One region of the Thalassospira sp. UBA848 genome, then DNA from elsewhere that is predicted to be linked to it. Evidence: riboswitches for the same ligand, from Rfam matches in the RefSeq annotation. Region 1 holds a riboswitch; the other holds the start of a gene.

Region 1 (15,080 bases):
CATCCGGACGGTTTTGGAAACGCGGCGGCAGAAAACCGGAATATTCATTTTCTGGGCGGGTAGACTCGGTCATGGCAGCCTCGTGGATGCGAAGGGGCGCAACAATATCGCGTATCGCGCTGCTGATACCCAAGGAAACCGAACAGGTCAATCATGCGGCTCAATCAAGTGGCGGCCAATCCGGCCCCGGTCCACCAAAGACCTTCGGCTTGATCAGGCCCGCGTCAAACCGGCGTGGCCGATGCTGGCTTCGCGGTAGACCGACGGCGGCATAGACAACAAACGCCTGAAATCGCGCGAGAAATGGGCATTGTCGGTAAAACCACACCAGAAACCGATTTCACCCACTGACAGGTTTGTGCCGTAAAGAAGCCGACAAGCTTCGCGTACCCGAACCAACCGTAAAAGATCAGAGAACCGACTGTTGGCCTGTTGCAAGCGACGCTGCAGGGTGCGACCAGATGTATCAAGTGCCGCGGCAACTTCATCAATCGTCCAACTGCGCCCGATATCATGCTCAAGCACAGCACACAGCTGCTGCACCACCGGTCGCTGCGCCCCGATCATAGGAGCCGTTCCGGGCATATTGGCCATAAACGGGTACGAAGAAGAGACCTGTTCGAAGCTGCCCCAGTTGATCCGGAATCGCAAACCGCGCCCGGCAAAGGCAAGTTTGTCACTGACGCGCCCCTTGCGCATGACACGCACCGCAGAACCGTGGCTTGGCAGTATAGTGGCGTCAATGTCTTCAGCCCCGGCAGCTTCAAGCAAGCCGATCAGGAACCCAAGCAACAGCAGGTTTTCCACCCGTGCGGGCGGTTGACCACGGACCACACCACGATGAATGTTCATGGATTTTCCGGTCACGGCAAACGCACTGCGCGCACGGGCATGAGAATACCCTTCAAGACGGCGCCAGCGATCCGCAATCACCGAAGGGGTGGCCGAATGACGCAACATGGTCAGGATGGGTTCCTGTTCCTTGGCTGCCAGATAACGCCCAAGGCGCACAAGGACGGCTGGACCATTGATCTCTTCAAGGGCCAGCATGATGCTGCGCAGCTTGGCCGAGGTCACAACTGTTCCGGCCGGAACAAGGTCATAGCCCCGCGGCAACCACGCCAGTTGCCGAATCAGGGCAACATGCAAACCAAAAGAAACAAATTCCTGCATTAAAAACGCGCCAAATGGACAAATCTTGGCGCGATCATACAAACTATTGATCCGACTGTCAGCGCCAGATCCAAAATGTCACGAAGCTGTTACATTTACCGGATTTTCTCGGCAATCGGAGCTTTCTTCGCAGTCATCCATGCGACGGGGCATTGCCCGAAGGATGCCACCATGTCACTGTTTGAAAGTACCTTCAGACATTTCCCAGAAATACGGATTGATAACGTGATCAAGGTTCTTTTCGTCTGTACCGGCAATATCTGTCGTTCGCCCACGGCCGATGGCGTTTTTCGCAAGATGGTTCGTGACGCCGGACTGGATGACCATATCAGCGTTGATAGCTGCGGCCTGTCAGCTTATCACGTTGGCGAACAGCCAGACCCGCGATCAAGTGAAATGGCCAAAAGCCGCGGCCTTGATCTCAGCGACATTCGATCACGCAAGATCAACCCGAATGACTATCTGCAATTTGATTATGTGCTGGCGATGGATCACGGGCATCTGCGCGACATGCGCGCTCAGGCCCCCAGCACGCATCAGAATCGTATTGAACTTTTTCTGGATTATCATCCGACATTGGCCGGGCAAAGCGTCCCCGACCCGTATTACGGTGGTCCCAACGGCTTTGTTGATGTGTTTGACATGATCGAGGAAGCCTCAGTCAGGCTCCTGTCTGATATCCGAGAAAAACACGGCATCTAGATCCAGCAAACGTCCGGTTTCACCATGGATAACAATGCACTGGCAGACTTGATCAACCGCCACACCGGGAGCACACTGCAATCCATCTCGCCGCTTTCTGGCGGATGCGTTGGCGATGTCATGCGTGCAAATCTTGATGACGGTCGGCAACTGGTGATCAAACAAAGCGATACCAACGATGGTAGCCTTGCCATCGAGGCGGATATGCTGCGTTACTTCAAGGCACATTCGCCGATCACCTGTCCGGAGGTCGTCTATGCGGATGGAGGCATTCTGGTGATGACCTATATTACCAATGACAATCGCATGAGCCGATCTGTACAGCTTGACCTGGCAGAGCAACTCGCCGCCCAGCATCAAGTCACATCGGACAGATTCGGATTAGATTTTGACACCGTGATCGGTGGATTACCGCAACCCAACACACCGGAAACAAACTGGATTACCTTTTTTGCCGAACACCGTTTGCGTCATATGGCGCACCATGCGTTCCATGAGGGCAAAATACCAAAAAGCATGGTCGTACGCATTGATCGGTTGATCGACGGTCTTGAACGGTATCTTCCAACAAACAGCGCCGCTTCGCTTCTGCATGGTGATTTATGGGGTGGTAATATCCTGTGTCAGTCGGGCAGGCTGGCTGGTTTGATTGATCCGGCAATCTATTATGGCGATCGCGAAATCGAACTGGCCTTTGGCACATTGTTTGGCGACCTGACACCGGAATTCTTTGGGCGATACAACGAAATACTGCCTGTTTCGCCCGGATTCTTTGAAGAACGCCGAAATTTGTATAACCTTTATCCGCTATTGGTTCATGTTCGACTGTTTGGTGGACATTATGTCAGTTCGGTTGACCACATCCTTGCCCAATTTGGTCAATAACGTACGATAACTGCCTAAAGGCCCGTGAGAGAGATACATAATTTAAGGGATGAGAGAGTTGAAAATTCTGATTGGAACCGCTGTTGCGCTCAGCATGGTCGGCAGCATTGCCGCCATTGCCCATGAAGGCGCAACCGGTGTTGTCAAGGAACGCATGGAAGGCATGAAGGCCATTGGCCAACAGGTCAAAATCATGGTCCCGATGATGAAGGGGACATTGCCCTACGACCCGGACCAGGTCGCGAAAGCCGCGACAATTATCGAAGGTCATTCAGGCGAAACCTTTACCGCCCTTTTCCCGGAAGGCAGTAATGACAAACCGTCTGAAGCACTTTCAGACATCTGGGAAGACTGGTCAAAATTCACGGATCTGGCAAATGAACTGAATGCCAAGGCCGGCGATCTTAAAACAGTCGCAGTTTCCGGCGGATCAGAAGACGATTTCAAGGCAACACTTGGTTCGATGATGCAGACCTGCAAATCCTGCCATAGCGATTTCAAGGAATAACGCGCAACCGCAGCAAGCGCGTGATGTAAATGAAAAGGCCGCAGCATGTATCGTGCTGCGGCCTTTTTTGTTTTCGGGTCGTCCGAGTTGGTTTAGCGGCCGATCATGGCAAAGAATTCACGACGCGTGATCGGATCATCGCGGAATGCGCCAAGCATCCGGCTGGTCACCATCGAAACACCGGTTTTGTGCACACCACGTGTGCTCATGCACTGATGATTGGCATCAATCACAACAGCCACGCCCAGCGGATCGAGTTCTTCCTGAATGGTGTTGGCAACCTGTGCGGTCATCTTTTCCTGAATCTGCAGGCGCTTGGCATAGACCTCGACAACGCGGGCCAGCTTGGAAATGCCAACAACACGGCGGCGCGGCAGATAGGCGACATGCGCCACACCGATGATCGGCACCATGTGATGTTCGCAATAGGATTCGACGCGAATGTCGCGCAATACGACCATTTCGTCATAGCCGTCGGTTTCTTCGAATGTCCGACGCAGAATCTCGGCCGGGTCCTGCTGATAGCCAGCAAAGAATTCACCATAAGACCGTGCCACGCGGTCAGGCGTTCCGCGCAAACCTTCGCGGTCGGGATCATCCCCGGCCCAACGCAGAAGTGTCCGAACTGCTTCTTCTGCTTCTTCGCGTGTCGGACGCTTCACCGGGTTATGTTCGCTGCACATACCAAATCCTTTGTCATTTTATTACAGGATTGAACCTGCCTTGGTGGGGCTCAGGGCCCGCGCTACCTGATACTGTTTTTTGATGCAATCAGTTCACAGTGTGTTGCCCATGCGGACTGTCCAGCGAAAAGGCCGGAATCGCAATATCAAAATGATTGCCGTCCATATCCGTCATTTCGAATGTCCCGACCATGAATCCACTTGGTGTGGTCAGTGGCGCGCCACTTGTGTAGTTGAAACTTTCGCCACATGCCAAAACAGGCTGTTCACCAACCACGCCCGGGCCTTTTACTTCCTGGGTTTCACCGCGCGAATCTGTAATCCGCCAGTGCCGATTCAACAATTGAACGGTTTTCGAGCCAAGGTTCTCAATCTCGATACGATAGGCCCAAATATAGCGATGGGTTTCCGGATCTGATTCGTCCTCAAGGAACATCGGGTTTACCGACACCTTGATATCGTGGGTTACGGTCGAATACATGCATGTCTCCGGGCCAAGTGTGTTCAAGTCAATTTGCATCAGCCAAGAATGCGATAGATGGACCTTTATGTAGACAATCCATCCCGAAAGTGCCAGCCGCCAGTTAAAACAAAACGGGGCCTATCGCGGGGCGGATACGAAAGGGCCCGCACAATGTACGGGCCGGATCGATGTCGGGATTACTGTTGTCCGAGCCTTTTAAACGGCAAGGGCAGCCAACAGGTCTTCCTTAAGGTCATCAATATCTTCCAGACCAACAGATAAACGCAGCATGCCTTCGGTAATGCCCATCGCGACCTTGTCCTCGGCTGGTACACGCTGGTGGGTCGTGGTCCAGGGATGGGTTGCCAGACTTTTTGCATCACCAAGGTTGTTGGAAATATCAATGAGCTTGAGGTTATCAAGCAGCGAAAACGCCGCTGCCTTGCCCCCGGAAAGCTCAATTGCGATCAATCCACCACCACGGCCAGACATCTGGCGCATTGCCAATTCATGCTGCGGGTGACTTTTCAGTCCCGGATACAGAACGCGTGACACCTGTGGCTGTTCCGTCAGAAATTCCGCCAGTGCTGTCGCATTGCGAATATGTTGATCGACGCGAAGGCTCAGGGTCTCCAGACCCTTGAGCAACACCCATGCGTTGAACGGGCTCATGCTTGGTCCGGTGTGACGCAGGAAGGTGGTCAGGTGGTCGTCGTGCCATTCCTTGTCATTAAACAGGATCGCCCCGCCAAGGCAGCGGCCCTGACCATCAATATGCTTGGTCGCGGAATAAACGACGATATCGGCACCCAGCTCCATCGGCTTTTGCAGGATTGGTGTGGCAAAGACGTTATCAACAACAACCTTGGCACCGGCCTTATGGGCCAGTTCGGCAATAAACGGGATATCGAGCACCTCAAGCGTCGGGTTCGACGGGGTTTCAAGAAAAACCGCATCTGCCGGTTTGGAAAGCGCCTCTTCCCATGCCGCCTTGTCCGTGCCATCGACCAGTTCGGTCTCAACACCAAAACGCGGCAAAAGGGTTGTAAGAATGAATTCGCATGAACCAAAAAGCGCGCGCGACCCAACCACGCGACCACCTGCTTTTGTGCTTGCAGCTAGGGCATTCCAGACAGCCGACATGCCCGATGCCGTTGCACGGCAATATTGCGCGCCCTCAATCAGGGCAAGGCGCTCTTCAAACATGCCAACGGTCGGATTGGCGAAACGGGAATAAACAAAACGTTCCGGACCACTGCCATCAAAGGAGGCCTCTGCCTCGGCAGCGGTATCATACACATAGCCGGAATTCATGAAGATGGCTTCGGAGGTCTCGCAAAAGCCGCTGCGCGCTGTGCCACCACGGACAGAGCGGGTCGCTGCGCGCCAGTTATCGGAAGCCTTTTTTTCGGTCGTCATCGTCTTGCTCCTACATGCCCGAAGTGATGCGGTCCGGACACAAAAAAACCCTGACCGGCGTGAATGGGTCAGGGCCGAAGCCAGATCACCCCTCTTTAGCGATTTTTTACGTGGCCGCAAGCCGGTCGACAAATCCCACGATGCGCAGACGATACGTCCAGTTTTTCCCTACGTCAAGCGCCACTCCCTCAGGATTTTTGCGCATATGCACGCCCTGATGCGCGTCGCATTCCACAAATTCTCCTCACGGAATGGTGAAAGCAGTTCATGAGCAAGTTTTGAAATTTCTCTCTAATGTTGGATCAAATAATGCGATCCTGTTGTTTGGGATTTGCATATCGTGCCAAATGATCGACTTGCAAGAGCCTGAAATCAATGACCAAAACCAGTTCAATGGTGTCACACGTGTCCGATAAGAAACCAGATAACCAATCGGAAATCACAATCCCGTCAAAGCCGCTCTGGCGCAAGCTTATGCCTGTGACGATCTTGATTGGCGGATTGGTTCTTGCCTGGTCGGCTGGTGTTCTGGATTTGCTGTCGTTTGAAACGCTGCGCGAAAATCGCGACCTGTTGCAGGATTTTGTTACCAATAACCCGGTATCCAGCGTTCTGGTCTTTATGGGGCTTTATGTCGTTTCCGTTGCCCTGTCCTTGCCCATCGGTTCAGTGCTGACGATCACCGGCGGTTTTCTGTTCGGGTCTTTCCTTGCCACGTCCTATGTTGTGGTCGCTGCAACCATTGGTGCAACGGTCGTTTATCTTGCTGCCCGATATGCCTTTTATGATCTGATGCGTGCGAAGGCCGGAAATGCTGTGCGCAAGATGGAGGAAGGCTTTGCTGAAAATGCGTTCAGCTACCTGATGGTCTTGCGCCTGATCCCGATCTTTCCGTTCTGGCTGGTCAATCTTGTGCCCGCGCTTCTTGGCGTCAAATTGCGCTCATTTGTATTCGGCACCATGATCGGCATCATTCCGGGCACTTTTGTATATGCCTCGATCGGCGATGGTCTGGGGGCCTTGTTTGATCAGGGAAAGACACCCGATCTTGGGATCATTTTCGAACCCCGTATTCTGACCCCGATTGTCGGACTGGCGGTACTGGCACTGCTGCCCGTCGCCTATAAGAAACTGCGCCAACGAAAAAGCGGGGCGAACGGCCATGAATAAAGTCATTCACACCGATATTTGCGTGATCGGAGCGGGCTCAGGCGGTCTGTCAGTTGCCGCCGGTGCGGTTCAGATGGGCGCAAAGGTTGTCCTGATTGAAAAGGGCAAGATGGGCGGTGATTGTCTGAATACCGGGTGCGTTCCATCCAAGGCCCTGTTGGCGGCCGGCCACGCGGCGGAAAATGCACGTAGTGCTTCACGATTTGGCGTATCGACCGGGCCGGTGGAGATCGACTTTGGCCGGGCAATCGACCACGTCCATTCCGTCATTTCCGGCATCGCTCCTCATGACTCCGTCGAGCGGTTTGAAGAACTGGGATGCACCGTCATTCAGGCAGAGGCCCGCTTCACCGGTCCCGCCGAAGTCGTGGCAGGTGAAACGACAATCAAGGCCAAACGGTTTGTCATCGCCACCGGTTCTCGGGCTGCTGTACCGCCAATCCCGGGACTTGAAAGCGTTTGTTACCTTACCAACGAAACCATTTTTGAAAACCGTGTCCGCCCTGACCACCTGATCATTATTGGTGGCGGTCCCATCGGGCTTGAAATGGCCCAGGCGCACCATCAACTGGGCGCGAAGGTCACGGTAATCGAAATGGGCACCATCCTGCCCAAGGACGACCCTGATCTGGTGGCTGTGGTCCGCGACCGCATCAAGGCCGATGGCATCAGCCTGTATGAACATGCCAAAACCAAGGAAGTCCTTGAGGTAAACGAGCAGATCAGGGCCGTAATCGAACACGAAGGCATCGAAATCACCCTTGAAGGCAGTCACCTGTTGCTGGCCGCCGGGCGCAAACCGAATGTTGAGAATCTCGGCCTGAAGGACGCCGGTATTGATCGCAACGAACAGGGTATTTCAGTCGATGCGCGTTTACGCACATCAAACCACAAGGTATTTGCCATCGGCGATGTCACAGGTGGCCTGCAATTCACCCATATGGCCGGTTATGACGCAGGCATCGTGATACGCAATGCGCTTTTCCGTCTTCCGGCCAAGGTTGATCACAGTGCCGTGCCATGGGTGACCTATACCAACCCGGAACTAGCACAGGTTGGCCTGACGGAAATGGCCGCCCGCAAAAAGTTTGGCGATGACATTCGCGTTGTGACCTGGGATTACACAGAAAACGACCGCGCACGCGCAGAAGCCGACACCACAGGCTTCATCAAGGTTATCACCACGCGCAAGGGCCGAATTTTGGGGGCTGCCATCGTCGGTCGACAAGCGGGGGAGCTCATCGGTGTCTGGTCACTTGCGATTAGCAAGAAAATGAAGATCGGGGCCATCGCAGGCATGATCGCGCCTTATCCAACCCTTGGTGAAATTTCCAAACGCGTCGCCGGGGCGTGGTATACGCCAAGCCTGTTTGGCGAGAAAACCCGCAAGCTGGTTCGCTTTCTGCTTAAATTTGCCTAACCGGGTTTCTTGCCATCGCCCCTGAAAACAAACGTCTGTATCGCTGTACTTTCTTTGACTTCCTGGCCTAAGATTCAATCATGAACAATCGGCAACTGAAATTGCCCCCTTGGGCCAAATCCCTCTCCGCACGCCTGTTGGTGCTGACGGTCAGCTTTGTCATGCTGGCAGAGGTATTTGTTTTCGCCCCCTCGGTTGCGCGCTTTCGGATTGATTGGCTAAAGGCCCACCTTGATTCCGGTTATCTCGCAGCCCTTGCGCTTGAAGCCACCCCGGATCAGATGATCCCCGATGACCTCGAACGCGAACTTCTGTCCAATGCCGGGATTGAGGCGGTCATTCTGCGACGTGAAGACCGCAAATTGCTTTTGCAGCGCGACGATATGCCGGCCAAGGTCGACAAGGATATCCAACTGACGGATTTCTCGATCCCGATGGCCTTGATGGAGGGGTTATCAACGCTAAGCCAGACCGAAAACCGCGTGCTGCGCGTGGTTGGGATGCCATCCATGGCACCGGATTTCGAGATAGAAGTCCTTGTCCACGAAGATCGTCTGACCGAGGCCATGCGCAATTTCGGCTGGCGGGTGTTTGGCCTGTCACTGATGATTTCGTTCTTTACGGCCGGCCTTGTCTATTTCGCCCTGAACCGCTTGCTGGTGCGGCCAATGCGCACGCTCACCCACGACATGATCCGCTTTCGCGAAGACCCGCAGGACAAGGCATCGCTCATCACACCGGGGGACCGCGATGACGAAATTGGCGTCGCCCGGCAAGAACTGGCGATTATGCAACAAGACCTTCAGGCGATGCTTAATCAGCGCCGCAGGCTTGCAGCACTTGGCACGGCAGCAACCAAGATCAGTCACGATCTGCGCAATGCGCTGGCGACGTCCATGTTGATGACCGAACAGCTTGCCAAAAGCGAAGATAACGAAGTCCGGGCTGTTGTGCCGCGCCTGTTATCATCAATGGAGCGCGCGGTTTATATCAGTGAACAAACCCTGTCATTTGCACGCGAAACGCCACCGCCGCGCGATCTTGCAACCTTCACACTCATTGAGCTGATCGAGGAAATCCGCGATCAGATATTGCTGCAAAAATCCGAAACGCTGCTTGATGGCACAATGGCCAAAGCAGATGACGATGAAAAAAATTGCCCGGCCCGCATCGAAATAGACCTTCCCGATGATGTCACGCTTGAGGCCGACTATGACATGCTGTTTCGCGCCTTTAGCAACCTGATGCGCAATCCGCTCGAAGCAGGAGCCAATCTGGTGCGCATCACGCATAAAATCCGAAAAGAAACGTCAAACGGCGACGAATCGGACAAGGCCCGCAGTTTCATTGACGTAATCATTGCCGATAACGGCCCGGGACTGCCCGAAAAGGCGATCAAAAACCTGTTCGTACCCTTTGCCGGAAGCGGACGCCAGGGCGGCACCGGACTTGGTCTTGCCATCGCGCGTGAACTGATCAGCACCCATAATGGGGAACTTCGCCTCACTGCAACAGGGCCAGATGGTGCTGTTTTCACCGTCAAATTGCCGATTGGCAGCTGATTTCACCGCGATGCACCATCATGGTGCACCCTGTTAATCGATTTTATCTATCGATTTTTATTTAATATTCGATTTTATCTTTTGAACAGTATTTGCGACCTTTGGGTATGGCGATGCCGGGCCCGATCCCGATCCCCGATCCGCTCCTGACCCAGGGTTCGGTATCGCCAAACTCACTTGAGTGTGCACGGTATTCTTATTGAAGCCTTCCTATCCCCTGTTGCACCCTCCCTTGACGTCGGCACCTCAAGTGAAACTGCAGGTCTACGACCCCATAATCCTTGCCGGATTATCATCTGGGGATCTGAAATGATCCCCGCCCTCAAAACCCCTTGTCCAGATACGGGCAAGGGGTGTTTTTTTTGGGGCCGCTCAGACAGGGCGTACAAATGACGCACGTATGTCGTCAATCTGCTGGCGCAAAAAGCAGCCTTGCGCATGATCATTGATCAACCCCATCGCCTGCATAAAGGCAAACACCGTGGTCGGCCCGACGAACTTCCAGCCCCGTTTCTTGAGGTCCCTGGAAAGGGCAACAGATGTCGGCGACGTTGACATCGACTGTGGTGGGTCAACTTCATCCGATTTTGGTTCAAACCGCCAGAAATAGGCGGCAAGCGATCCTTCCTGCGCAACCATTTCACAGGCCCGTTTGGCATTGTTGATGGATGCCTCGATCTTGCCGCGATGGCGAATGATGCTTGCGTTACCAAGCAAACGTTCAACATCTGCATCATCAAACTGGGCAACCTTGTGAAAATCGAAACCGGCAAAGGCTTCGCGGAAATTTTCGCGCTTGCTCAGGATTGTGCGCCAGCTTAACCCCGACTGAAATCCTTCAAGACAGATTTTCTCAAACAGCCGGATGTCATCGACAACCGGAAAGCCCCATTCCGTATCGTGATAAGCGTTAAATTCAGGGGCGGCATCACACCACGCGCACCGGCATTTCCCGTCCGACCCGATTGTTGTTTTGCTCATTGCTTACCCCATCAGGAAATCAAGACGTTGATCAGCACGCGCCGGCGAGATTTCCAGAATTTCGGCCGTCACGATGTCTTCTGCAACGAACGGATCTTCATTCACGCGCGCTTCAATCTCGTCGCGCGACACACCGTGGGCCAGAACCGCACCGCCCATATTTGGCTGCAGGCTGCCGACCATCAAAAACACGCCATCATCAAAGCCCTGTTTGATCCATGCCTTGTGCGCGTCCATGAATTCAGGTGCCTTTGCGCGGTTTTCGGCAAATTTCAGAAAGATCGCAAACATGGTTTACTCCCCTGTTGGATGATTGCTGTTGGCAAGGTCAGCGATTTGCGCGTCAAGCCAGTCACACATCAGTTCGACCTCATGGCGCAGGAAACGGTCATCATCAAACGCATTGGCAAGGGTCGCGACACCCTGACTTCGACCAAGGATATGCATGGCCAATTCATCGGATTTGTCGCCAAAACCCAACCGCTCGAACTGACGGCGCAGCCAACTGCGAAACAGGGTAAACAGCGCCGCCGCATCGCTTTTGGCCGCGTGGTTCAGTTTCGCCAGTTCCGACGACAACGTGCCGACAGGGCAGCCAAATTTCCGGATCTTCTCGCCATTGACGATCAGGATATGGATGAAGCTTCGAATGCGTTCTGCCGGGTCTGACCCGGCAATTTCCCATCGATCAAGCATTTGCTCGGTATTCGCAAGGCGGCGGTTGATGACCCCATCAAGAATGTCATCCTTGGTTTTGAAGTGATGATAGAAATTGCCACGCGATATGCCGACAGTCCTTGCGATATCCGCAAATGACGTTGCCTCGAACCCATGCTGGTAAAACAGCAGGTCCGCAGCCTCGACAATCCGTTCTCGTGTTTCTGTTGCCATTTTCGAACACATCCACCCGGCTGACCCAACTTAGGACGATTGTCCTAACCCTGAAAATAGGACAGTCGTCCTAGTTCGTCAACAGGATAAAAAAGCCCCTGCAAGCAGAGCTTGCAGGGGCCGAACAATTCTTACCAGATAATCGGGGTCCGATCAGTCGCGCCAGAAAGCCGGGAACAGCAGAACCAGAACGGTAAAGACTTCAAGACGGCCGATCAGCATACCAATGGACATCAGCCATTTGGCGCCATCGGGAAGCGTCGCGAAATTGCCCGATGGGCCGACAATCGGTCCCAGTCCCGGCCCGACATTGGCAATCGCTGTCCCGGCACTCGAAACCGCGGTGATGAAATCCAGGCCCATCGCGCCAAGTGCTGCGGCCAGAACGACAAAGCAGAACACAAACAGGAAAAAGAAGCTCAGAACCGATTCCGTGACATCTTCTGACAGCGGTTTGCGGTTGTAATAGGCAATGAACACGCCGTGCGGGCGCAGCATGTGCGAAAGCTGGATCTTGGCGATTTCATATAGAACCTGCAGTCGGAAGATCTTTACCCCGCAGGTCGTCGACCCTGCACACCCGCCAATAAACATCACAAAGAAGAACACCGTCACCGCAAACGGGCCCCAAAGCCCGTAATCAGTGGTGGCATAGCCCGTGCCGGTCATGACCGACATGATGTTAAACGACGTGTAGCGAAGGGCGTAAAGGAAGTCCACGCCATTGGTTTCCGAATGCCAAACTGCCAGACCGACAATGATCGTTACGGCGATTGTAATAAACCAGCGCACCTGACTGTCACGAAACAGCGGTTTGCCCTGCCCGCGCAGCATTTGAAGATATAGGATGAATGGCAGGGCCCCGGTCGCCATTCCAAGCGTAATGATGATGTCGATTGTCGTACTGTCGTAATGCCCGATCGACGCATCCTTGGTTGAAAATCCGCCGGTCGCGATGGTTGTCATTGCATGGGCAATCGCATCAAAGGGCGTCATGCCCGCAGACCACAACATGATCGCCCAAAATGCCGTGAAACTCACATAAAGCACCGCAATCCCCATCGCGATCTGGGTTGCGCGCGGAAAGGCCTTGTCGGACTTGTCCGAGTTCTCCATGCGGAAAAGCTGCATACCACCAACGCGCAGCATCGGCATAACGGCAATCGCCATCACAATAATCCCGATCCCGCCAAGCCACTGCAGAAGCGCACGCCACAGCAAGATCCCCTGCGGGGCCGAATCAAGCCCGACAATCACGGTCGATCCCGTGGTGGAAATACCCGACATCGCTTCGAAAAATGCGTCGGTATAGGACATATCAAGATCGGAAAACGCAAACGGCAGAGCCGACGCCGCGGTCAGAACCAACCAGCTCAGCGTGGTCAGGATAAAGGCCTGCCGGGAGTTGATCTTTAGATTGTCCATCCGGTTCATCATGATCAGTGCCCCGCCAATAAACAGCGAGACGAAAGACGCTGCCGAGAACACGATCCAGTCGCTTTGTCCGTAATACAGGTCAACAAGCGCCGGGATGAACATGCCAATCGACAACGTACAAAGCAGAATGCCTACGATGAAAAGAATGGGACGGAAATCGATCAATGAAGCGCCTCTTGGCAAATACGCCGCAAAATCCCCCCCGGAACAACGGCGCATGATGCGTTTGATGTTTTGTCTAGGAGTGCACTACATAGCCGAAAACTCGGTTCGCATGCACCCCATTCATCACAAGCTGCGAATTCTTGGCACATGACACCACAATGTCCAGCCCTTTTCGGTCGCCAGAAGCAAGCCGACCGTCTCGACCAAACAGGGTTTTTAAACTTGCGCCAGTGCCTGTGGCCACACGTCACGGATCAATCCGATGCTTGGCACCAAACTCTCTGCTTTATCAGAAAACGTCATTTCCCAAGACCGATTGAACAAGGATTTATGTGATTTCCGAGGGCTGCCTTCAACATTAGAATCACTACAAATCAATCAGCGGTTTCTTATCACCTTTACAACCTCGCCCCGCCGGAAACATACGAAAGTTGCTTTGATTTGTGTCGTGCAACGGGACCGACTTTCCCCTAAATTGGGCGGATCAAAAACGATGAGCACAATCATCGCCATTTACCTAATGACCGTCTTTTGGGGGACTTTCCGTGCGAGGAAAGAAACTATACTTCGCGATCACTCTGTGTCTTTTGCTCGCCGTCGGCTTCCTGACCACGAGCTTTGTCAGCTTCTACGTCGCGCGGGATTCTCTGGAAGAACAAATCTCTGAAAGCACGCTGCCGCTTACGAGTGACAACATCTATTCGGAAATTCAGCGCGATCTGCTTCAGCCGATCTTTATTTCCTCGCTGATGGCGCATGACACCTTCTTTCGCGACTGGGTCATTTCCGGCGAGAAGGATCATGAACAGATCACCAAATATCTCGGCGAAATCCAGTCACGTTTCGATACGATCACGTCCTATTTCATTTCAGAAGAAACGCGCAATTACTATCACCCGACCGGCGTGATCAAACAGATCAGCGAAGACGACCCGGCAGATGACTGGTACTTCAGCGCACGTGACAGCAAGCAGCCCTACGAAATCAATATAGATGATGACACGGTTGATCGGTCGCGCCTGTCGATCTTTGTCAATTATCAGGTGCGTGATTACAACGGCAATGTCATCGGCATTACGGGTGTGGGGCTTTCGGTCAGTTCGGTTACCAACCTGATCGAGACCTATCAGGCGCGCTATGGACGAACGATCTATTTCATCGATACCGAAGGCCACGTCACCCTGCGCGGTAGTGGATTTGGGGATGCGCACAGCATTCAGGAACGGCTTGGCATGCGCAATCAGGCAACCAAAATCCTGACCGCGCCCGGCACCTCGATCAGCTATCAGGATGATGGACACACCTATTTCGTAAACAGCCGTCTGGTGCCGGAATTCGGCTGGCTGCTGATTGTTGAACAAAGCGATTATTCATCCGATGCACGCCTGCAGAACACCTTGTTCATCAATATTGCGATCTCGCTTCTGATCACGGTGATCGTTGGTCTGGTCGCTTTCCTGACCGTGCGCAACTATCAAAAACGGCTCGAAGAACTGGCATCGCGTGACAAGCTGACCGGCACCTTTAACCGGCAGGTCTTTGACATGATCTTTGATCAGGCAGTCCAGAACGCGAAACGCCAGAAAACACCGCTGTCAGTGATGTGTTTTGACGTTGATGG
Region 2 (15,080 bases), on a different contig from region 1:
GATATGGATGACCGCATTGCCCTTCTGGGTGCCAATGGTAACGGTAAATCGACCCTGGCAAAGCTTCTGGCCGATCGCCTGCAGCTGATGTCAGGCGAAAAGCATTCCTCGAACAAATTGCGCATCGGCTATTTCGCCCAGCACCAGACCGACGAGCTGCGCGGTGATGAAACGCCTTATCAGCATATGGCATCCCTGATGCCTGATGTGATCGAACACAAGGTCCGCGCCCAACTCGGCCGCTTTGCCTTCGAGGGTGCCAAGGGCGACACCAAGGTCAAGGACCTGTCTGGTGGGGAAAAGGCACGTTTGCTGTTTGCGCTGATGACGCTTGATGCCCCGCATATGCTCATCCTTGATGAGCCGACCAACCACCTTGATATCGACAGCCGCGATGCGCTGAACCACGCGCTCAATGCCTATGAGGGTGCGGTGATTATCATCAGCCACGATCCCTATCTGATTGAAGCCTGTGCGGATCGTCTGGTTCTGGTGGCGGATGGCACGGTCACATCGTTTGACGGCGACGTTGCCGAATACCGCCAGTATCTTCTCGATCGTGCGCGTATGGAACGCCGTGCCAACAAGAACGGCGGCGAAGATGGCAATGGCAATGGCAAACCCGCCAAACGCGACCGCAAGGCCGAACGCCAGCAGGCGGCTGAAAAACGCAAAGCCGCCGCCCCGATCAAGCGCGAAGTCGAAAAGCTCGAAAAGCAGATGGAAAAGCTTTCCGAACGCAAAGCCGGCATCGAAGAAAAAATGGGCGACCCGACCCTTTACGAAGACGCCAACGCCCAAAAACTGGCCGACATCCAAAAGGAACTCGGCCAGATCGAAAACGACCTTGCCATGGTCGAACAAAAATGGCTCGACAAGCAGGAAGAATATGACGCGATGGTGGCGTGATCCGCCACCCCCGCCTATTCCCCGCACCTTGAAAGCCCGTCATCCCCGCGAAAGCGGGGATCCATCTAAGCCATACGCGCCCGCCTGATAACCTATCCGGTTGTGGCGTAACGTTCCCTCCCCGCCTGCCTGAAAAACCTGGGTCCCACACTTCTCCTGACACCAGCTTGTCAGGAGCGATATGTTTTTATCCCGCCGCAAACAACCCATGATTGACTCAGCCGATTTTTTCTTCAATACTTAACCTCATGGTTAAGTATCAAGAAGCCGAACTGAACGACATTTTTGCCGCCCTCGCCGATCCGACGCGCCGGGCCCTCCTTGCCCGGCTGGAGCAAGACGAAGACGCGCTTTCGGTCAGCGAACTGGCAGAGCCGTTTGATGTGTCATTGCCAGCAGTGATGAAGCATCTCAATGTGCTGTCTGGGGCCGGGTTGATTGCCCGGCAAAAAACCGGGCGCACGGTGCGCATTCGGCTTCAGCCTGAAAAGATGGCGCACGCCATGGAATGGCTCCGCCGTTATGAACGGTTCTGGACCGATCGGCTTGATCGGCTGGCCGCCTTTGTCGAGAACGCGGCAAAGAACGAGACACCGACACATCCCGCCGCCCCGCAGGATCAGGAGGACCGGTAATGCAACCGCAACCGCAACCGCAACAGCCCCCGCAAAAGCAAACATTCCGGCAAGATGAAAAACCAAGCCTGACCATCCGGCGACGTATTGCCGCCCCGCCCGCAATGGTCTTTGCCGCCTGGATCGATCCGCAAAAACTTGCGCAATGGTGGGGACCGCATGAGTGCCAGACGCTGGACGCCACCATTGATGCCCGCGTCGGCGGCACTTTTCGCATCCGCTTCAAGGAACCCGGACCCGATGGTGAAATTCACGATGTCAGCGGCACCTATGACGCGGTTGAATTTGACCAAAAGCTGTCCTTTAGCTGGCAATGGATCACCATGCCAGAACGCAAATCGCACGTCACACTGACCCTTGCGCCGGACGACAACGGCAAGGCCACCATCCTTGTCCTGCATCACGAACAATTCGCCGACGAGGCCGCCCGCGACGGTCACAATGGCGGCTGGAACAGCGCACTGGACAAACTCGAAACCCTCTTCGCGGCGGCCTCATAAAGCCCTTGACCTCAATCACGGTTGAGGTCCGAGCATTGCCGCGAATGGAAACCGCAGCACCACCGCTGCACCATGGACTCCCGCCTGCGCGGGCGTGACGAGCACAAAGAACACCCCGGTTCCGTCATGCCCGCAAAGCCTGCCCTCGCGAAGGCGGGGGGCGGGCACCCAGACAGCACTGCAAAACAAAATACAAGGCGCTACCCATACGCCACCACCAAGGAAACACAGGAACAAGACATGAGCGCCCCAAGCCACCTCGAAACCGCCGCGCAAGGCACCGACACCAAGGCGACCCGTCGCGAATGGATCGGCCTTCTGGTTTTGGCCTTGCCCTGCCTTTTGATCGCCATGGACATGACCGTCCTGCATCTTGCCGTGCCCCATTTGACCGCAAGCCTCAACCCGACCAGTGACCAGTTGCTGTGGATTGTTGATATCTATGGCTTTTTCATTGCCGGATCGCTGATCACCATGGGCACGCTTGGCGACCGCATCGGACGGCGTAAGCTTCTGATGATCGGGGCTGCCTGTTTCGGGGCGGCATCGGTTTTGGCCGCCTTTGCCAATACATCGGAAATGCTGATTTTCGCGCGCGGGGTTCTGGGTGTTGCCGGGGCAACGTTGATGCCCTCTACGCTGTCGCTGATCCGCAACATGTTTCTTAATGAAAAGGAACGCTCCTTTGCCATTGCCGCCTGGATGACGACCTTCATGGCTGGCACGGCGGCCGGTCCGTTGCTCGGCGGGCTGGTGCTAAGCTATTTCTGGTGGGGGGCGGTCTTCCTGCTTAATGTGCCGGTGATGGTGCTGCTATTGCTTGCTGCACCCGTCCTACTGCCCGAACACAGGGCGGAAAAATTCGGGCGGATCGACCTGCCAAGTGCTGCACTTTCACTCACCTCGATCCTTGCAATCATTTACGGCGTAAAGGTTATGGCCGCCTATGGCGTTGGCCCCGAAGCACTCGCCGCCATCGTGCTGGGCCTTCTTGGCACCTGGGTCTTTATCCGCCGCCAGCGCAAACTCGACGACCCGCTGCTTGATCTTGGCCTTTTGTACCAACGGACGATTTCGGTTCCGATTGTCATTCAGACGGCCGCGATCTTTGTCGGGATGGCCTATTTCATGTTCCTGTCCCAGTCGCTGCAACTGGTGATCGGCCTGACGCCGGTTCAGGCCGGCATGGCCATGCTGCCCGCCACCGTTTCGGGCATTGTCGGATCGCTCGGGGCCCCGGTTTTGCTGGGCCGGTTTCGACCCGGCTCGGTCATGACGGGCGCACTTGTCCTGACCGCGTTCGGGTTTGGCCTGCTGTCCCTGCCCGGCGCGGTCGGCAGTCTTTATATTCTTGCCACCGGGGCTGCAATCTTTTCACTGGGGATCACACCGGTTGCAATGATCTGTACCGATATGGTCGTAACGGCCGCCCCGACCGACCGCACCGGATCGGCTGCGGCCATGTCCGAAACCAGTGCCGAACTGGGCGGGGCATTGGGCATTGCCGTTCTGGGCAGTGTCGGCACGGCGATCTATCGCGACGCCATGCTTGATACCGACCTCCCCGCCAATCTCTCAGCCGGGGCGATTGATGCGCTCCGCAGTACGCTGGGTGGTGCCGTGCATGCGCTGGGTGATGCCCGTTTCGGCTTGGCCGGTGACGTCTTGCTACAGGCCCGCACAGCCTTCTCCGACGGCTTGCAGGTGATTTCAATCATCTGTGCGCTTCTGATGGTTTTGTCTGCGATTGGCACCGTCATCGTCTTGCGCAATGCCAATGTCGAAGCTGATAGCAGCTCCGATGACGACCCGGATGGCGGCGATACGGAAATCGACCCGGCCCTGCAACCGGCGGCCTGTGCGGCCGGTCGCGTCGACTAAAAACACGAGGCACGGGCACTGCGTCAATCTCGGCGGTGCCCGGCACACGGGAAACATTCCCCCCGACGAACCCGACGGAAAAGGAGAACCGATATGACCCGTCCCCAAATCGTCTCCCGCGCAGAATGGCTCGAAGCCCGCAAGGCGCACCTGAAACGTGAAAAAGACCACATGCGTGCGTGGGACCGTCTGTGTGAAGAACGCCGTGCCTTGCCCTGGGTCAAGGTCGACAAGGAGTATGAATTCGACACGCCCACCGGCAAAAAGTCGCTCGGCGATCTGTTTGACAGTCGCAGTCAAATGATCGTCTATCACTTCATGTTCGGTCCCGGCTGGAAAGAAGGCTGTGACGGCTGTTCCTTCCTTGCCGATCATTTTGACGGAGCCAATCTGCATCTGCGCCACCATGACGTGACCCTGATGGTTGTATCACGTGCGCCATTGGCGGAATTCCTGCCATTCAAGAAACGGATGAACTGGCATTTCCCGTGGGTGTCCTCGCATGGCAGCGATTTCAATTATGATTTTGATGCCTCCTTCCGCCCCGATGATGTCGCGGCGGGCAAGACGACCTACAATTTCGCGCCCTATAGCGGCAAGATGGAAGACTTGCACGGCATCAGCGTATTTTACCGCGATCCCGACACCAACGAGATTTTCCACACCTATTCATCTTATAGCCGTGGGGGCGATCCGCTGATCGGGGCGCATGCCTTCCTTGACCTCACGCCCTTTGGCCGCAACGAAAACGGCACGATGAGTTGGGTAAAACTGCACGACTTGTACGAGGACAGCACAAATTCGAAGTCCTGCTGTCACTAACTCGGGCGAATATCTGGCATCCGCTCCCCTGATCACATGCAGATAGCGATGCAAAAGTTCACAGGCCGCTGGCTTCGTATCGAACAGGCCCGCAATCATGCATTGCGGGCCTGTGTTGTTTCGGTCAGTTATCCGATGGTTTCTAGCGGATCACAAGCCCGCCATCGACGCCGATCACCTGTCCGGTGATCCAGTCATTTGCCGGGTCCAGCAGATGGACCACGGATCGGGCGATATCGTCGGGCACACCGCGCCGCCCAAGCGGGATCATCTCGGTTTCCTGCTGTTTCACGGCGGCCTCTTGCTCGGGGGACAGCAACATGCGTTCGCGCAGGAACGCGGTTTCAACCGGGCCCGGTGCGATTGCATTGACGCGAATGTTTCGCGGGGCCAGCTCAAGCGCCCAGCAGCGCGTCAAATGTTCGATGGCGGCTTTGCTGGCCCCGTAAAGGCCAAGATGTGCGCCTGCCTTGCTGCCAAACGTGCTCGACAGATTGACAATCGTGCCCTGGCTGTCTGCCAGATGTGGCAGGGCCGCCGAAGCCAGCAGCGTCGGTGCCCCGACATTGATTTTGAAAAGGTCTGAGATCGCGGCTTCGGTGGCGGCCTCAAGCGGCTGTATCACGCCGCCACCGGCATTGTTGACCAGCCCGTCGATCCGTCCCCAGCGCGACATTGCCTCGCCGACGGTACGTTCCGCCGCATCGGGGTCGGTCGCATCGACCACAAGTGCCGCAATACCGCTTGTATCCTGTTCGGCCGCGCGCAATGGCCCTTCCCGGCGACCGGTAATCAGGACCTTTGCCCCGTTCTCGGCCAGCAAGCGCGCGCTGGCCAATCCGATCCCGGCCCCGGCCCCGGTCACAATGAAAACCTTGTCTGCAAATCTGTTCATGACAGTTCCTTTTTTGCAAAATTGAAACTGTCGGAGTCTTGCGCGCTGACACTAGTGTCAGGGTCAAGCGTGATTTCAGACGGGTATCGTCATGCTGCTTTTTCGGGCCGGTTTTCTGCCTGCTTGGCCGGTGGAACGGCACTCAGGTTTGCGTATTTTGTCTCGCCGAAATTGGCGATGACATGCCGCAGGCGATCGCGCCGTTCATTCAAAACAGCAATCAGGTCATCAAGTTCCGACATCTTTTCAAGATGCTGTTCATATCCCGCCGTACAGGTGTGCTGACTGAAATCGGCCTGTTCGACATAACAGGGCAGGAAGCGGGCGATCTCGCGCGTTCCGAACCCGCAGCTCAGGAAAAGCTGGATATATTCGACCCGCGACACGCTATCGGCATGAAACACCCGATAGCCGTTTTGCGCGCGCCGTGACGCCAAAAGGCCCTGTTTGTCATAGTGGCGCAGCGACCTGACGCTGACACCTGTGGCCTTTGAAAGTTCTCCGATCTGCATCACGTTAATACCTGTTCCGATGACATTTCATTTGTCATGAAATTGGCACAAAACGCGGCGCAGGCAAGGCATAACGTTATGCAAGCCGCCTGCGTGCGCCTGCAACCGACAGCGTGAATGCCCAGAAGCCGCTTATCGTCTGGCATTGACCAGTTTGTTATTTGCCGCTTTGCGAATGCGTTTTTGCTGATACATCTTTTCATCGGCCAGACTGAGAAGTGCCGTTACCTCCCGGCTGTCATGCGGGAACACGGCAATCCCGATGCTGGCCCCGACCTCGACACTCAGCGATCCAAATTCCATCGGTCGCTGGACAGAGCCCGCGACCTTCTGTGATATCCAGTCGGCTTCGTCCCGGCCATTGACATCATCGACAATGATTGCAAATTCGTCTCCGCCAAGTCGCGCAACCGTATCGCCCTGACGGACCGTGGCTTTGATCCGCTCGCCAACCTTGCGCAGGACCTGATCGCCGATTTCATGCCCATAGCGGTCATTGATCGGTTTGAAACCATCAAGGTCGATATAAAGCAGCGCAACTGAATAGCCATCATTTTCCGCGTGACCACAGGCGACTTCCAGCCGGTCCTCAAACAGCAACCGGTTGGGAAGCCCGGTCAGGGCATCGTGATTGGCCTGACGCCAGAGTTCCTGGGCATTTTCCATATGCCGCGAGATATCCAGACCCATCTCGACAAAGTTGACCTCCGAGTTGCCCGGATCGGTGATCGCGCTGATGACGGTATTGGCATAGAAGAAATCACCGCCTTTGCGGCGATTGCACACTTCACCTTCCCAGGTTCCATTGGCGCGCGCCGCCATCAGGATATCTTCAAGAATATCGGCTTCTTCCTGTTCGGCACGCAGGAACGATAACGGCTTTCCAATCGCCTCGTTGGGCAGATACCCCGTCATGGCCGTAAAGCCGGGATTCACTTTCTGGATAAGGCCATTCTCATCGGTGACAACAACACTGTTTTTTGACGCGCGGAGAACCTGCTCGGACAGGCGGGCATCGAAACTGGCAACGATCTGGCGTTGGCGGGTCCAGGCATAGGCACCGCTGCCGATCGCGATCAAGACAAAGAAGGCCGCAGATACCGAAATCAGCAAGCCACGGTCCGGGCGCAGCATCGCTTCGTAGATGTCACTGGGCAGGCGCATGCCGACAAACAGGTTAAGGTCGTTAACCTTGCTGTCCGGTTCGCCAATGATCACAGACAAGGTCCGCGTTGCATTCTGTGCCAGCAGCAGCGACGAAACATCAAGGCGCCGTACCGAATAGAACCCGTCATCGGTGGTAAAGCTTTCATGTCCCTGGCGCATGTTCTCCCACGCCGTGGGGAACCGGTCGCCCAGTCCGACGGCTGCGCCATTCAGCTCCTGCGCCCAGTTTTCGCCGGCCTCTCCGCCCTCGATCCAGTGGCCGTGATGATTAAGCACAAAGCCCTGCGCACCATCACCGGACAATTCTGCGGTCATCTCATCAAGGATCGGACCGGCCCGCAGGTTCAGGACAACAACCCCCTGACGCTGCCCGTACCTGTCAAAAACAGGTGCAGATAACCGCACAACCGGTTTGATCGGCCTTTCTATTTCGCCAAACTCTTCGTTCAGTTCAATCCGCGAGACATAAATCGTCCCGCGCGGCGCATTGTTGGCAAACTGAAAATACGGGCGGCTTGACTTGTCCTGAAGATCACGGCCCGGCACGGCATAGGGAATACCGCCGCCATAATTGACGCGGATGATTTCCATGCCGTCATTATCCAGAAAGCGGACCTGGTCATAAACACCGCGCCTCTGGGAGAAAACAGCATATTCCTCGGCCAGTTCCTCTTCGGGGACCCGCCCTTCGATTACGGCTTCAAGCTGGCGACTTTCCGAAAGGATCAAAAGATCGGAAACCACCACCTCAAGACGTTCACGCAGGATGGAAATCGACTGTTCCAGTGCGAAACGCTGGTCGCTGGCAATCGTTCTTTCGCGTTCCGTGCTTACATCCCAGGCCAGGAAGCTGACAATTGCCAGAAATATCGCGCTAAGCGGTGCAAAGCAGACCAGAAACGACTTGATATGCCCGAACTTGATCATCGTTAGTCAAACCTCTCACAGGGGTGATGCGCCTTTCTGGCCTCGCACCTCACCTCTTAACCCGGTGTTATCGGCCTGCAATACAGCCCGTCGAAAACGTAAGATGGAATCCCCGCGACCCCGTCTTAATTCGGATGACGCCTCGCGCATCGTAAACCCACGCCGCCATCATGTTTGGAATCAATCTAATATGTGCATTGTCACGCGACTTTACGAGCCCGTTTTTATGCCAATTGGCATGATACAAACATTTCAAGCAAAAGGGTATTTTACCGTTCTTCGTGACATTGTTTCGGGCGGCAGGCGTCACGGTCGGGCGCACATGCAATCAAATCGTATGAGGATTAATCTGGCGGCCGGATTTGGTCCGGGCACAAAAAATCCCGCAAGGTGGATTACCCTGCGGGATTATTAAATAGAATTGAATAATCGACTTGATTATTCAGGAAGTTTGAATACCGGCAGGACCGATCCTTCATACTTGGTTTCGATGAATTTGCGGACCGCGTCATCGTGGTAAGCTTCAACCAGCGTCTTGACCCACGGCTCGTCCTTGCGCGATGTCTGGGTGACAATCACGTTGGCATACGGGCTGTCATTGCCTTCGATTGCAATCGAATCCTTGATCGGGTTCAGACCAGCTTCGAGCGCGTAGTTGGTGTTGATCGCCGACGCATCCAGATCATCAAGCGAGCGCGGCAGCTGGGCGGCGTCAAGCTCGATAAAGCTGATATTCTTGGGGTTTTCAATGATATCAAGCGGGCTGACCACGAGGCCAACCGCCGGATCAACCTTGATCAGGCCATGGGACTGCAGCACGAGCAACGCACGACCGCCATTGGTCGGATCGTTCGGAATGCCGACTTCGGCACCTTCAGGCAGTTCATCGAGGCTTTTGATCTTGTTGGAATAAATGCCCATCGGGGTCAGGATGTTATACCCAACGACCGACAGCTCATACCCGCGATCCTTGATCTGGTTATCAAGATACGGAACGTGCTGGAAGCTGTTGGCATCGAGATCACCATCATCAAGCGCCTGGTTCGGGATAACATAGTCCGAGAAGCTGACCAGTTCGATGTCCAAGCCCTTGGTGGCTGCGACCTTGACGACTTCTTCCATGACTTCTTCATGCGCACCCGGGGTGACACCGATCTTGATCGCGTCATTGGCCAGTGCCTGACCGGTGAGTGCCGATGCCAGAACGGCAGCCGCCGTCAGCTTAAGGAAAAACCGCATTGTAAAACTCCTTGTTTTCTTTTGGGTTTGTGCGGGAATTTGATGAATGTGAGCAATCCTCACATTCGAATTTCGTTTGGCGAGATGCTCAGATGTTGCGTTTGTCGGCCTTGCGCGCCAGATAGTCGCCAAAGCTTTGTACCGCCTGCACCACGACAATCAGGGTGATGACAACCGCCGCCATGACATCCGGGCGAAAACGCTGATAGCCATAGCGAATGCCAAGATCGCCAAGCCCACCGGCCCCCACCGCACCGACCATCGCGGAATAGCCAATCAGGGTCACCGCGGTCAGGGTCAGACCGTGAATGATGCCCGGTAATGCTTCGGGCAACAGCACCTTGGTCACGACCTGCACCGGGCGCGCGCCCATGGCCTGGGCGGCTTCGATCAAGCCACCATCAACTTCGCGCATCGCACCTTCGATGATGCGTGCAATGAACGGAATGGCGGCGACCGTCAGTGGCACGATGGCCGCAGACGTGCCAATTGAGGTCCCGACAACGAAGCGGGTAAAGGGAATGATGGCAACCGCCAGAATAATGAACGGCACCGAGCGGGTTGCATTGACCAGCGGGCCAAAAACGCGCTGGAACCAAAGCGCTTCAAACAGCTCGCCCCGGCCAGAGGTCGCGAGCAATACACCAAGCGGCAGGCCAAACAGCGTCGCAATCGACAGCGATACCGCGACCATGTAAATGGTTTCCCAGGTCGCCTGAAGCAGAATGGGTGCAAGGGTTGAAAACATGACTTAGCCCTCCTGCCCGGCTGTAACCGTCGTTGCGGCACCGGTATTGTTTGCGGGGTTGTTCGCGTCGGACCCGGCGCGGAAATCCATGAACTCGTCAGCGAGAAGCGACTGTGTCGTGGCGTGCCTGGGATCGGCAAAGATGCCATCCACCGCCCCCTCTTCGACGATCACGCCGCCATCCATGACAGCCACACGGTCACAGAGTGCTTTCACCACCGCCATTTCATGGGTGATGACGACCATGGTCAGACCAAGGCGTTTGTTGATGTCTTTCAGCAGGGTCAGGATCTGGCGGGTGGTTTCCGGATCAAGGGCGGAGGTCACCTCGTCACACAGCAGAACCTTGGGGTTGGAAGACAGCGCGCGCGCAATGCCGACACGCTGTTTCTGACCGCCCGACAGTTCGGCCGGATAGCGATCACGCTTTTCTTCCAGGCCCACAAGCGGCAATAGCGGGTCAACCGCCTTGGCGATATCGGCCTTGGTGGCGCCAGCCAGTTCAAGCGGCAGCGCGATGTTATCAAACACCGTGCGCGAGGAGAGAAGATTGAAATGCTGGAACACCATACCGAGCTGACGACGAAACAGCGGCAAGTCGCGCTTCGACAGCGTGGTGACATTGGTGCCATCCACCGTGACGGTCCCGGATGTCGGGGTTTCGAGCAGGTTGATGCAGCGAATCAGGGTTGATTTGCCTGCACCGGAGCGGCCAATGACACCAACAATTTCGCCAGCAGCAATATCAAGATTGATGCCACGAAGCGCGATATGTTCGTCGCTGCCACGCCGGGCTGCATATGTTTTCTGGACGTTCGAGAGCCGGATCATGGGTCTCAACCTTTCCGTAGATACAAAAAAACCGCCGCGGCGTTACCGAGGCGGTCGTACATACGGAGCATATATACGCCCTCTCGCTTTAGCCGCATTTTTAACGCGCCCGCAAGCTGAGGAGCAAATCGGCGCGATCAATGAACCCTGTGTATCTGACCGGACGTCATTCTTCAATGGGGAACAACATGCATTTTACGCATGGCATGTATGATTCCCCATTAAATTACAGAAGTTTATATGTTCAACTTCAGTTCGAACGCGGGGTGAACAGCAACTTGATGAAGCTGCGCAACAACATGACCTGATCGGCCAGTTTACGCGGTTCATTGAGTGCCTTTGACATCACAATCCCGCCTTCCAGCACGGTCGAAATCATGTCTGCAACCTGTTCAAGGTCGACCGGCTCGGTCGTTTGATACTGGCCAGCAATATCATCAAGGGTTGCGCGGAAACGAATGCGCCATGCCAGAACCGCATCACGGTTCAAATCCCGGACTTCCTTGTCAAACAGGCGTTCCTGATAGCAATAAACCGCGACAATGCAGCCCGGATGACCATTGGGCAGGTCTTCGAGTACCTCGGCCAGCATTTTCAGGGCCGCAAGCAACTGTTGAAGCGGATCGTCCACCAGTTCACGTGCCCGATCAAATACCTGATCGAGGATTTCATCATCCTGTTCGATATAGCGTTGCAAAAGCGCACGCGCGAGCTCGTTCTTGTCGCGAAAATGATAGAAGAACCCGCTTTTGGTCAGGCCCGCCTCGCAAATGATTTCCTCGATCGAGGTTGCGCCAAAGCCCTTTTCCAGAATCGATTTCGAAGCAATTTCAAGAATGCGTTCGCGTGTCCGTTCGCCCTTGCGTTTGGGGCCGCCAAACGTGTCGGTGATCGTCAGTTTTTTCGTTTCGTTCATCACTTACCCTACCGCCGGTACGGTTTTTCGTCGCCAAAGGCCTGCATGGCCGCGCCAAAAAGCACCGGATCCCTTGTAAATATTTGTTTTGAATGCGTTTTCGGAAATCTGAAAAAACCGACCGCATGCCTACTAGAAGCAAAACCCAATCAGAGCGAGATTTCCGGCCCGCGTTTAAATACCCAAGCGGTAGAAAATTTGAAACCAAAAACTGAAATTCGGACACATGAGCACACGCAATCCGCACCTTCCGCCACATGGACGAGCAAAATTCATCACCGATGGCGGTCTTGAGACCACCCTGATTTTTCATGACGGGATCGACCTTCCGCATTTTGCATCTTTCGACCTTCTGAAAACGCCAGAGGGATGCGCGCGCATCACTGCCTATTACGAACGTTACCTTGCACTGGCCAAGGAAGCGCAGTCTGGCTTTATCCTTGAAAGCCCGACCTGGCGCGCCAACCGCGACTGGGGAAACAGGATCGGTTATGACGCCGCAGAACTGGCCGCGATGAACGGCAAGGCCATTGAACTGATGGCAGAGCTGCGTGACCGTTATCATTCGGATGCAACGCCATGCCTGATCAGTGGCAATATCGGGCCGCGCGGTGACGGGTATGTGCCGTCAGAACGGATGACGATCAATCAGGCACGCGCCTATCACGCGGTGCAAATCGTGGGTTTTGCCAAGGCCGGTGTGGATATGATTTCGGTCGTGACCATCAACTACCCCAACGAGGCCATCGGCATTGCGCTGGCGTGTCGGGATGTCGATGTCCCCTGCGTTATTTCGTTCACCGTTGAAACAGATGGCAACCTGCCAAGCGGCGAGACAATCCGTGAAGCCATTGCGATGGTCGATGAACACACAGGCGATTACCCGGCCTATTACATGATCAACTGCGCACACCCGGATCATTTCCGTGACCGGCTGCAAGAGAATGGCGACTGGAAAAACCGGATCTGCGGCGTCCGCGCCAACGCATCGCGCCAAAGCCACGCGGAACTGGATGCCAGCACGCATCTTGATGATGGCGACCCGGAAGAACTTGGTCAGCTTTATCGCGATCTTGCCGATCTTTTGCCGAACCTGGCGGTGATTGGCGGTTGCTGCGGGACGGATCATCGTCACGTCGGTGCCATGGCAAAACACGTGCTGACGCCAGATCGCGCACCACACTGAACCGATACACCAGAAAAAAACAGACACGACAGAAAACCCAAAGGGACACGAGCAATGAATTCAAACCCGAAGCTGGCAGCGCAGTCGCCACAACCAAGACCGCCAATCGAACTGCGGGCTGCCACGCCAGACGATGCCGATGTCATGGCCAAACTGATCAATCTCGCCGGGGAAGGACTACCGGTTTATCTGTGGCAGGATATGATCGAGGGCAATGAAACCGCCTGGGATGTTGGCCGTCGCCGTGCGCAACGCGAAGAAGGCGGATTTTCATACCGCAACACATGCCTTGCCATTGGCGACGACCAGATCATGGGGGCCATCACGGCCTATGGTCAGCCAGATGCGTTTGAGCCGGTTGATCCTGCGGAAATACCGGCGATGTTCGTACCGATCCTTGAGCTTGAAAGCCTTGCACCGGGTAGCTGGTACATCAACGTGCTGGCAGTGTTTCCGCCGTTTCGCGATCGCGGGGTCGGATCATTTCTGGTCCGGGCGGCTGAAAGTGACGCGCGCAAGGCTGGCAAGCATTCGGTCAGCATCATTGCATCGGATGGCAATCCCGGCGCGGTGCGACTTTATGAACGGTTGGGATATACCGCCTGTGCATCGCGCAGGATGGTCAAGGAAGATTGGGATAATCCGGGTGAAAACTGGATCTTGTTGATCAAGGAACTTTAAAAACCAAAAGGCCGATTCCACTTAGCTTTCGGCCTTTTTTTCCCACGCGCCTTGCGGGGTTTGCTGCCAGTAGGACAGTTTGTGTCCCGCGTCTTTCCAGTCTTTCCAGCGGGTGCGGGCTTCTGCCACCGCATCGCGGTCGCGATCATCAAACAGCATGATGACGCGTTCATAATCGCCGACCTTGTCGCTCATGGCGCGGTCGGTCAGAAACAGGAACTGGGCATTGTTGGGATTTTCATCCTCGGCCGTCAGCCAGACCGGCTGCATTTCGGCATCGCCGTCGGATTTGGAACCATGGGGCAACCAGCTTGCCGGGTCGTAGGTCCAAAGCAGGGTGTTGATGGCTTCAACGCGTTCTTCGACACCGGTCATCACCACGGCACGCTTTTCGCGCTCCAGCGTTTTGGAGAGCAGCGTGGGCAAGGCCCGTTCCAGCGGCATGCTGGTGAGATGGTAAAACCAGATATCAGCCATAAGGCGGTTTTATCCCGAACATGAAAATGGGGCAAGGTGATCAACACCCTGCCCCACTTATTTCACCACCGTCATTCCGGGCGAAGCGAAGCGCAGACCCGGAATCTGGTTCCCGTGTAGCGCCAAAGTGGATTCCCGTACCCGCCTACGCGGGCACAGGCTCTGCGCGGGAATGACGCCAATCGGGAACGTGATTAGTTTTCGTAGTTATCAGCCACAAAGCGATCAAGCAGACGCACGCCAAAGCCGGTCGCGCCCTTCGGGGTCACTTCCTTGTCTGACGTTGACCAGGCCATGGCGGCGATATCAAGATGCGCCCACGGGCGATCCTTGGTGATAAAGCGCTTGAGGAACTGGGCAGCGGTGATCGAGCCCGCCGCACGACCGCCGACATTTTTCATATCGGCAATGTCGGATTTAAGCTGCTTGTCATAGCCAGATCCCAGCGGCAGACGCCAGACGGTTTCATCAACCGAAAGACCCGCTGTGCTGATCTGGGTCGCCAATTCATCATTGTTGGCGAACAGACCGGCATTTTCATGGCCAAGCGCAATGATGACAGCCCCGGTCAGGGTCGCAAGGTCAACGATCAGACGCGGATCGTGTTTTTCCTGCACATAGGTCAGCGCATCACACAGAACCAGACGGCCTTCTGCGTCGGTATTGATGACTTCGATCGTCTGACCGGACATGGAGGTGACAACATCGCCCGGACGCTGTGCGGTCGATGACGGCATGTTTTCAACCAGACCAA

What was found. A riboswitch is a leader RNA that binds a small molecule or an ion and turns the genes downstream of it on or off. The one in region 1 is predicted to bind S-adenosylmethionine.
Region 2: another riboswitch for S-adenosylmethionine. It lies ahead of B2R48_RS18685 (methionine ABC transporter ATP-binding protein); the one in region 1 lies ahead of metZ (O-succinylhomoserine sulfhydrylase).

Annotation. Positions count from the first base shown of each region.
Region 1 covers NZ_DBGS01000033.1:3,966-19,045, forward strand. The annotation lists gene B2R48_RS03910 (hypothetical protein) at 1-73, opposite strand, end outside; gene B2R48_RS03915 (helix-turn-helix transcriptional regulator) at 214-1,173, opposite strand; gene B2R48_RS03920 (low molecular weight protein-tyrosine-phosphatase) at 1,345-1,875, shown strand; gene B2R48_RS03925 (fructosamine kinase family protein) at 1,900-2,760, shown strand; gene B2R48_RS03930 (c-type cytochrome) at 2,819-3,268, shown strand; gene folE (GTP cyclohydrolase I FolE) at 3,361-3,951, opposite strand; gene apaG (Co2+/Mg2+ efflux protein ApaG) at 4,040-4,432, opposite strand; gene metZ (O-succinylhomoserine sulfhydrylase) at 4,631-5,833, opposite strand; SAM riboswitch at 5,908-5,982, opposite strand; gene B2R48_RS03950 (TVP38/TMEM64 family protein) at 6,239-7,003, shown strand; gene B2R48_RS03955 (dihydrolipoyl dehydrogenase family protein) at 6,996-8,423, shown strand; gene B2R48_RS03960 (ATP-binding protein) at 8,504-9,985, shown strand; gene B2R48_RS03965 (DNA-3-methyladenine glycosylase I) at 10,358-10,966, opposite strand; gene B2R48_RS03970 (YciI family protein) at 10,970-11,257, opposite strand; gene B2R48_RS03975 (TetR/AcrR family transcriptional regulator) at 11,261-11,857, opposite strand; gene B2R48_RS03980 (TrkH family potassium uptake protein) at 12,011-13,459, opposite strand; gene B2R48_RS03985 (sensor domain-containing diguanylate cyclase) at 14,005-15,080, shown strand, end outside.
Region 2 covers NZ_DBGS01000136.1:11,968-27,047, forward strand. The annotation lists gene B2R48_RS18635 (ABC-F family ATP-binding cassette domain-containing protein) at 1-909, shown strand, start outside; gene B2R48_RS18640 (ArsR/SmtB family transcription factor) at 1,158-1,544, shown strand; gene B2R48_RS18645 (SRPBCC family protein) at 1,544-2,044, shown strand; gene B2R48_RS18650 (MFS transporter) at 2,285-3,925, shown strand; gene B2R48_RS18655 (DUF899 domain-containing protein) at 4,019-4,747, shown strand; gene B2R48_RS18660 (SDR family NAD(P)-dependent oxidoreductase) at 4,890-5,642, opposite strand; gene B2R48_RS18665 (MerR family transcriptional regulator) at 5,732-6,154, opposite strand; gene B2R48_RS18670 (diguanylate cyclase domain-containing protein) at 6,287-8,248, opposite strand; gene B2R48_RS18675 (MetQ/NlpA family ABC transporter substrate-binding protein) at 8,687-9,487, opposite strand; gene B2R48_RS18680 (methionine ABC transporter permease) at 9,576-10,235, opposite strand; partial or broken gene B2R48_RS18685 (methionine ABC transporter ATP-binding protein) at 10,338-11,066, opposite strand; SAM riboswitch at 11,134-11,211, opposite strand; gene B2R48_RS18690 (TetR/AcrR family transcriptional regulator) at 11,317-11,982, opposite strand; gene B2R48_RS18695 (homocysteine S-methyltransferase family protein) at 12,209-13,168, shown strand; gene B2R48_RS18700 (GNAT family N-acetyltransferase) at 13,223-13,849, shown strand; gene B2R48_RS18705 (DNA polymerase III subunit chi) at 13,871-14,326, opposite strand; gene B2R48_RS18710 (leucyl aminopeptidase) at 14,521-15,080, opposite strand, start outside.